Synechococcus elongatus PCC 6301: one gene and its partner. The protein of the gene in region 2 interacts with the protein of the main gene of each other region in a pairwise test. Links are inferred from orthologs where the notes say so. Each region holds a gene or a part of one and is shown on either strand. Other genes may lie near its edges. The genes, in order: dnaB and dnaA.

The links.
Region 1: the proteins of dnaA (region 2) and dnaB interact in binary tests that used the Escherichia coli proteins (3 or more experiments, as listed by UniProt). The link is inferred for Synechococcus elongatus PCC 6301 from one-to-one orthologs.

What each region holds. Positions count from the first base shown.
Region 1 is NC_006576.1:262,660-265,957, forward strand. Bases 173-3,148 are described here. They hold dnaB (replicative DNA helicase), read right to left. Parts: upstream 2,355-3,148; coding sequence 990-2,354; downstream 173-989. Other genes in these bases: mfd (transcription-repair coupling factor), read right to left, coding at 173-909; SYC_RS01190 (DEAD/DEAH box helicase), read left to right, coding at 2,553-3,148. In the rest of the region: more of mfd, read right to left, coding at 1-172; more of SYC_RS01190, read left to right, coding at 3,149-3,298. UniProt on the Escherichia coli protein: The main replicative DNA helicase, it participates in initiation and elongation during chromosome replication. Travels ahead of the DNA replisome, separating dsDNA into templates for DNA synthesis.
Region 2 is NC_006576.1:501,253-504,475, forward strand. The notes cover bases 323-3,223. They hold dnaA (chromosomal replication initiator protein DnaA), read left to right. Parts: upstream 323-999; coding sequence 1,000-2,448; downstream 2,449-3,223. Other genes in these bases: SYC_RS02305 (HhoA/HhoB/HtrA family serine endopeptidase), read right to left, coding at 323-890; ubiE (bifunctional demethylmenaquinone methyltransferase/2-methoxy-6-polyprenyl-1,4-benzoquinol methylase UbiE), read left to right, coding at 2,589-3,223. In the rest of the region: more of SYC_RS02305, read right to left, coding at 1-322. UniProt on the Escherichia coli protein: Plays an essential in the initiation and regulation of chromosomal replication. Binds in an ATP-dependent fashion to the origin of replication (oriC) to initiate formation of the DNA replication initiation complex once per cell cycle.

The DNA of each region.
Region 1 (3,298 bases), 240 kb from region 2 along the record:
AATCCAGCGATCGCTGTGGGCGCGACACTGCAACGGTTCATCGATCGCGATCACGGTGCCCGCTGGTAAATAGTCCAGCAGGGAAGCCGATCGCTCAAAGGCTACGCCCAAAAAGCGGCGCATTCCTTCCGGTGGCTGCCCTTCCTGCCAGGCTTCCTGTTCCGCTTCCGTCAGCCAGTCATCGAGGGAGCGATCGGCGAGCGCCGCTGCGATGACTGAGGCGTAGCTGGTGGGGGTTAAGCGTAGGACCTCAATTTCATCGAGCGATCGCTGGGTTGCGGGATCAAACTCCCGTAGTCGCTCCAGCTCATCGCCAAATAATTCCAGCCGCACCGGCAGCTCGGCCGAGACGGGGAAAAGGTCGATAATGTCGCCGCGCCGACTCCACTGCCCCTCCGTCTCAACGGTATCGACGCGCTCGTAGCCAAACTGCGCGAAGCGATCGGCCAGCTCACCGAGGTTGACCTCCTGTCCGCGCTGCAGGGTTTGGCAAAAGGGGCGCAAGGCTTCGACAGGCGGCAAATGGGGTTGTAGCGATCGCTCGGTCGCCACGATCGCTACTGGCTGACTCTGTTCCAGCAGATCGGCAAGGACTTGCAACTGCCCCCAAACCAGCTCTGATTCGGGATCAAAGGCTTCGTAGGGCGAGGATTCTGAGGTCGGGTAAAAATGCAGCGTCGGCCAGCCCATGCCTTCCAGCTGCGCAGCCCAGCGACCGGCTTCTTCGAGGGTGGCGCAAATCACCAGTAGCGATCGCGACTGGGCTTGGACAAGGGCTGAGGTCACCAACCCCTGCGCTAAGCGACCGGCTCCAATCAGCCGCAGGCCCGATTGCTTCTCTAACTTCGTCAGCAGGTCTTGGCTGAGGGGCGATCGCGCCAAGGTGCGAATCAGTGCTGAAAAAGTCATGGATAGATGACCGGTGCGTCAGAGATGAAGTCAAAGAAGAATTTGTCGATCCATTGTGCCGTTTGGGCGATCGCTGGAAATCAACCCGTAGGCGCATGACTGCCCGCTAAGTTGCGAAAGCGCGTAAATTGCGGCTCGAATAGCAGCTTGACGGTTCCGACTGGTCCATTCCGATGTTTGGCGACAATAATTTCCGTGATCCCGCGATCGGGCGTATCGGGATTGTAGTACTCATCCCGATAAATCATCATTACTAAATCAGCATCTTGCTCAATCGAGCCACTTTCCCGCAAGTCGGACATCATCGGTCGTTTGTTCGTCCGTGATTCCACACCCCGACTGAGCTGTGAGAGGGCAATCACGGGTACATTTAATTCACGAGCTAAACCTTTGAGCGATCGCGTAATTTTAGAAATTTCCTGAACCCGATTATCACTGGAGCTACCTTCCATCAGCTGCAAATAGTCAATCAAAATGAGCCCCAGTTGCCCACCCTGCTCAGACATCAATCGTCGAGCTTTCGATCGCATTTCTGAGACAGTCAACCCCGGCGTGTCATCAATAAAAACAGGCAATTGGGAAAGCTGCATAATGCCTTTACCCAGCATCTCCCACTCGTGATCGCCAATCCGGCCCGATCGCAGGCGGCTACTCTCAATCCCAATCTCCATTGACAACAGGCGGTAGATCAGCTGCTCTTTTGACATCTCCAAACTGAACACACAAACAGGCAGTTTGTGAGCAACCGTAATGTTGCGAGCAATATTGAGAACGATACTGGTTTTACCCATGGCGGGACGACCCGCAACAATGATCAAATCCGATCGCTGAAAGCCTTGGGTCATGGCATCCAGATCGTAGTAATTACAGGAGATACCCGAGAGTGCAGTTCCCATGGAACGGCTCTCAATTTCTGCAAAGGTGCTGGTAAGAATCTCGGCTGCTGGCAACAAGCCCATGGTTGGGCGTTCTTGAGTAATCCCAAAGACTTTTTGTTCAGCCTGATCGAGCACTGCTTCTAGCGGTTTAGTCGTGTCATAGCCCAGTTGAATGACGGAATTACCGGCTTGAATCAGTTGCCGCCGCAGAAACTTATCGATGACTAACTGAGCGTATTGCTCGACGTTAGCCGTCGTCACTACGCGATCGACCAGCTTCGCCAGCCGAGATTGACCGCCGACCTTGTCGAGCTGACCGGCATCTTGGAGGGAGGTGGTCAGACTGGTCAGATCGGTCGGCTGGCCTTGGCTATGCAGCTGGACAGCAGCGCGATAGATGTCGCGGTGGTTGGAGTTGTAAAAGGCTTCGGGTGAGAGTACATCGGCAATCCGCCCGATCGCCTCGGGATCGAGCAGGATACTCCCGAGAATCGCTTCCTCAGCTTCGACGTTTTGGGGCGGCTCATGGCGATCGGGAAGGATGTCGAAGCGAAGTTCCTGCACCATGGACGGTCTCAGCAGACGAGTTTATCGATCGTGACATACTCCCACCTCACAGCAGCGGAATCGGTCGCCGCAAGCACCTCGCTCACTGCCGATCGCCCTAGCTCAGAGGAGTCGACCTCCCAATCCTGCGATCGCAGTCCCTGAGAGAGGGCGATCTAACTGCCTGGGCTTCTGACATCCTTCGGTCCGCCAGAGTCTGTGTCTGAAGCCGAATGGGTCACAATTGAAGGGTCGCCCTCAATTCTGGATGTGCTCGTGAGTCAGACTGAAACAGCCTTTTCGCTGGATGTGGCGACGCTGTTTCCGTTCGAGCTAGATGATTTCCAGAAAGAGGCGATCGCGGCACTGGATCAAGGGCGATCCGTCGTCGTTTGTGCTCCCACCGGTTCTGGCAAAACGCTGATCGGTGAATATGCAATCTACCGAGCGCTGGCTCGGGGCAAACGCGTTTTTTACACCACGCCGCTCAAAGCCCTCTCCAATCAAAAGCTGCGGGACTTTCGTGAACAATTCGGCAGCGATCGCGTTGGACTGCTGACGGGCGATACTTCGATCGCGCGGGATGCGCCGATTGTGGTCATGACGACCGAGATCTTCCGCAACATGCTCTACGGCACGCGGATTGGTGAGGTCGGCACCTCGATGATTGATGTCGAGACAGTAGTGCTGGATGAATGCCACTACATGAACGACCAGCAGCGTGGCACCGTCTGGGAAGAGTCGATCATCTACTGTCCGCCGACCGTGCAATTAGTGGCGCTGTCCGCAACGGTCGCCAATGGCGGTCAACTGACCGATTGGATCGACCAAGTTCACGGTCCGACTGACTTAATCTATTCGGACTATCGGCCGATTCCCCTTGCCTTCAGCTTCTGCGGCAACAACGGCTTGTTCCCATTGCTGGATGAGACAGGCAAATCTATTCATCCATCCTTCAAGGTGCG
Region 2 (3,223 bases):
CGGTTATTCTCGCGCGCAATTTCCGGGGTCAGCGGCAGCATCTGAACACCCAAGAGCGGGTGGGAGGCTTTGCCAGTCTGAATAATTTGATCTGCAATGCGGCGGGCCGTGTTGATCGGTACCGCGAAGCCAATTCCCTGACCGTCGGCACGAATCGCGGTGTTAATGCCAATCACTTCGCCAGCAGCATTCAAGAGGGGACCGCCAGAGTTGCCTGGGTTGATCGCAGCATCGGTCTGAATGAAGCCAACCCGTTTGTCGGGAATCCCAACTTCTGAACTCGAACGCCCAGTGGCGCTAATAATGCCCACCGTCACGGTGTTGTCGAGACCGAGGGGATTACCGATCGCGATTGCCCATTCGCCAGGACGGAGGTTATCGGAATTGCCAATGCGGACGGTCGGTAAATCCTTGGCATCAATTTTGACGACGGCCACATCCGTAACCGGGTCAGCACCTAGGACTTGGCCATCGTAGGTTCGGCCGTCTTTGAGCCGCACTTGAACGCGATCGGCTCCTTCCACAACGTGGGCATTGGTCATCAGCAGACCATTACTATCAAAGATGAAGCCAGAACCGGAACCCCGCTCGACGCGATTGCCACCCGCCGGCGGGCCGCCAAACAAGCCGCCGAAGGGATCGCCATTGCTGACACGGCGGGATGCATTGATCCGAACCACGGCAGCGCCATCCCGCTCGACAGCCGCCACAATGAAGTTGGCGTTTTCAGGCAAGGGTAACGGGGGCCGATTGGGTGATGCTGCTTCGCTGCGATTTACCGCTAGTGGATTGGGAGGCGTAGGCAACTGTGCCACCTGTGAACAGCCCCCTAAGCCCAGCAGCACTAGGCTGCCGAGCCCCAAGGTTCGTTTGAAGAAGCTGTCAGTCATGAAGCGACCCGTGGCCGGGGGAAATGCTGAATTTATTCTAGGTCTGGCCTTCAGACGGTAATGCAGCGCTTGGTACGGCTTTCCGTCCTGTCTGCTTTGGCAATCGCTGATGCGACGCGGCAAAAAGGTTGGGGGTATAGTATTGATTCCCTATTCAGCTGCGATCGCTGTGGAACAGTCCCTAGAACACCTCTGGGAACAAATTCTGGAACGCTTGCAGCACCAGCTGAGCCGGCCGACCTTTGAAACTTGGATTAAAACGGCGACGGCAGAAGCATTCGACGGCAAAGTGCTGCGTCTCAGTACGCCCAACCCGTTTGCGCGCAACTGGTTGCAGAAATACTATCTGCGCACGATCGCCGATGTTGCCGCTGAAATTCTCGGCCATGGCATTGAACTGCAGATTGGCGTCCTTAGTGACACCAGCGCTGAACCAGAAAGTGGTGCAGAGCTCTGGCCGGCCATCAGTCCACCCCCAGCCGTTGAAGTCGTCAAACCACCGACGACAACAGCGGGACGTCCGCCCCTGCGCAGCAGCGACCTCAACCCGAAGTACGTTTTTAGTCGCTTCGTGGTGGGAGCCTACAACCGCATGGCCCATGCGGCATCCTTGGCGATCGCTGAATATCCAGGCCGCGAATACAATCCACTATTTCTCTGTGGCGGGGTGGGGCTGGGCAAAACCCATCTGATGCAGGCGATCGGGCACTACCGCTTGGAAATTGACCCAGATGCCAAGATTTTTTACGTTTCTACCGAGCAATTTACGAATGATTTGATCGCTGCGATTCGCCGCGACAGCATGCAGAGCTTCCGCGAACATTACCGCGCAGCCGATGTGATTATGGTCGATGACATTCAGTTTATTGAAGGCAAAGAATATACCCAAGAAGAATTCTTCTATACCTTTAATTCCCTGCATGAAGCGGGCAAGCAAATTGTGTTGGCTTCCGATCGCCCACCCAGCCAAATTCCGCGTTTGCAGGAACGTCTGATTTCTCGCTTCTCGATGGGCTTGATTGCGGATATTCAGCCCCCCGACTTTGAGACACGCGTTGCCATTCTCCAGAAGAAATCAGAATTTGAAAATATGCCCCTCCCCCGCGATGTGATTGAGTACATCGCAGCCCGCTACACCTCCAACATCCGTGAGCTCGAGGGCGCTCTGACGCGGGCCGTTGCCTATGCTTCAATTTCAGGCCTAGCCCTGACCTTGGCGAATATAGCCCCCGTTCTCACACCGCCAACGGAAAAAATGGAGCTCTCGCCTGAGATGATTCTCCAAACCGTTGCAGAAACCTTTGATGTCTCAATCGAAGATCTCCGCGGTAACTCCCGACGACGGGAAGTCAGCTTAGCTCGTCAGGTCGGCATGTACTTAATGCGTCAGCATACGGACTTAAGTCTGCCGAAAATTGGCGAACAATTTGGCGGGAAAGATCACACGACGGTGATGTACAGCTGCGAAAAAATTGGCCAGCTTCGCCAGTCCGATCCCCAGATGGGAAAACAGTTGCAAGAAATCAACGATCAGCTGTTTGTAGCTAGCCGCGGTTAGAAGCCACGGCCACCCCCTTTGCTCTTCTGCCGCAGCCCTCAAAGCTTGCTCTAGATTGCAGACTGTTTCACTCTGGTCCGCAGCTTTTAGGAGCGATCGCCGCCTGCGATAGGGTGGGGAACGGAGTGCTGTGAACCCCCATGAGTGTGCTGGCTCCCGATGCGGTGGAAGGGCTATTCGATCAGATTGCGCCGATTTACGACAATCTGAATGATCAGCTCAGCTTTGGCCTGCATCGCCTCTGGAAGCGCATGGCCGTCAAATGGTCTGCCGCAAAACCCGGCGATCGCGTTTTGGATCTCTGCTGCGGCAGTGGCGATCTGGCTTTTTTGCTAGCAAAAGTAGTCGGGAGCAAGGGGCAAGTCATTGGTTTCGATCGCTCGCAGGCGCTTCTGTCTGTTGCAGGCGATCGCGCTCGCCAGCTTGCTAGCGCACTGGTGATCGACTGGCAGCGGGGCGATGCCCTCGACCTACCTTTTCCAGATGATCACTTTGATGCAGCGACCTTAGGCTATGGCCTGCGCAATGTACCGGATATCCCTACGGTTTTGCGGCAGTTGCAACGGGTGTTGAAGCCGGGGGCTAGGGCAGCGATCCTCGATATGCACCGCCCCTACTCACCGCTGTTACGGCAGTTTCAGCAGGTTTATCTTGATCGCTGGGTTGTACCGGCTGCCGCCGCCCAAAACTGTGCTGCTGAGTACGAGTACATCGATGCCAGCCTAGAGGCATTTCCCCAGGGTCAGCAGCAGGTGGCATTAGCGATCGCAGCGGG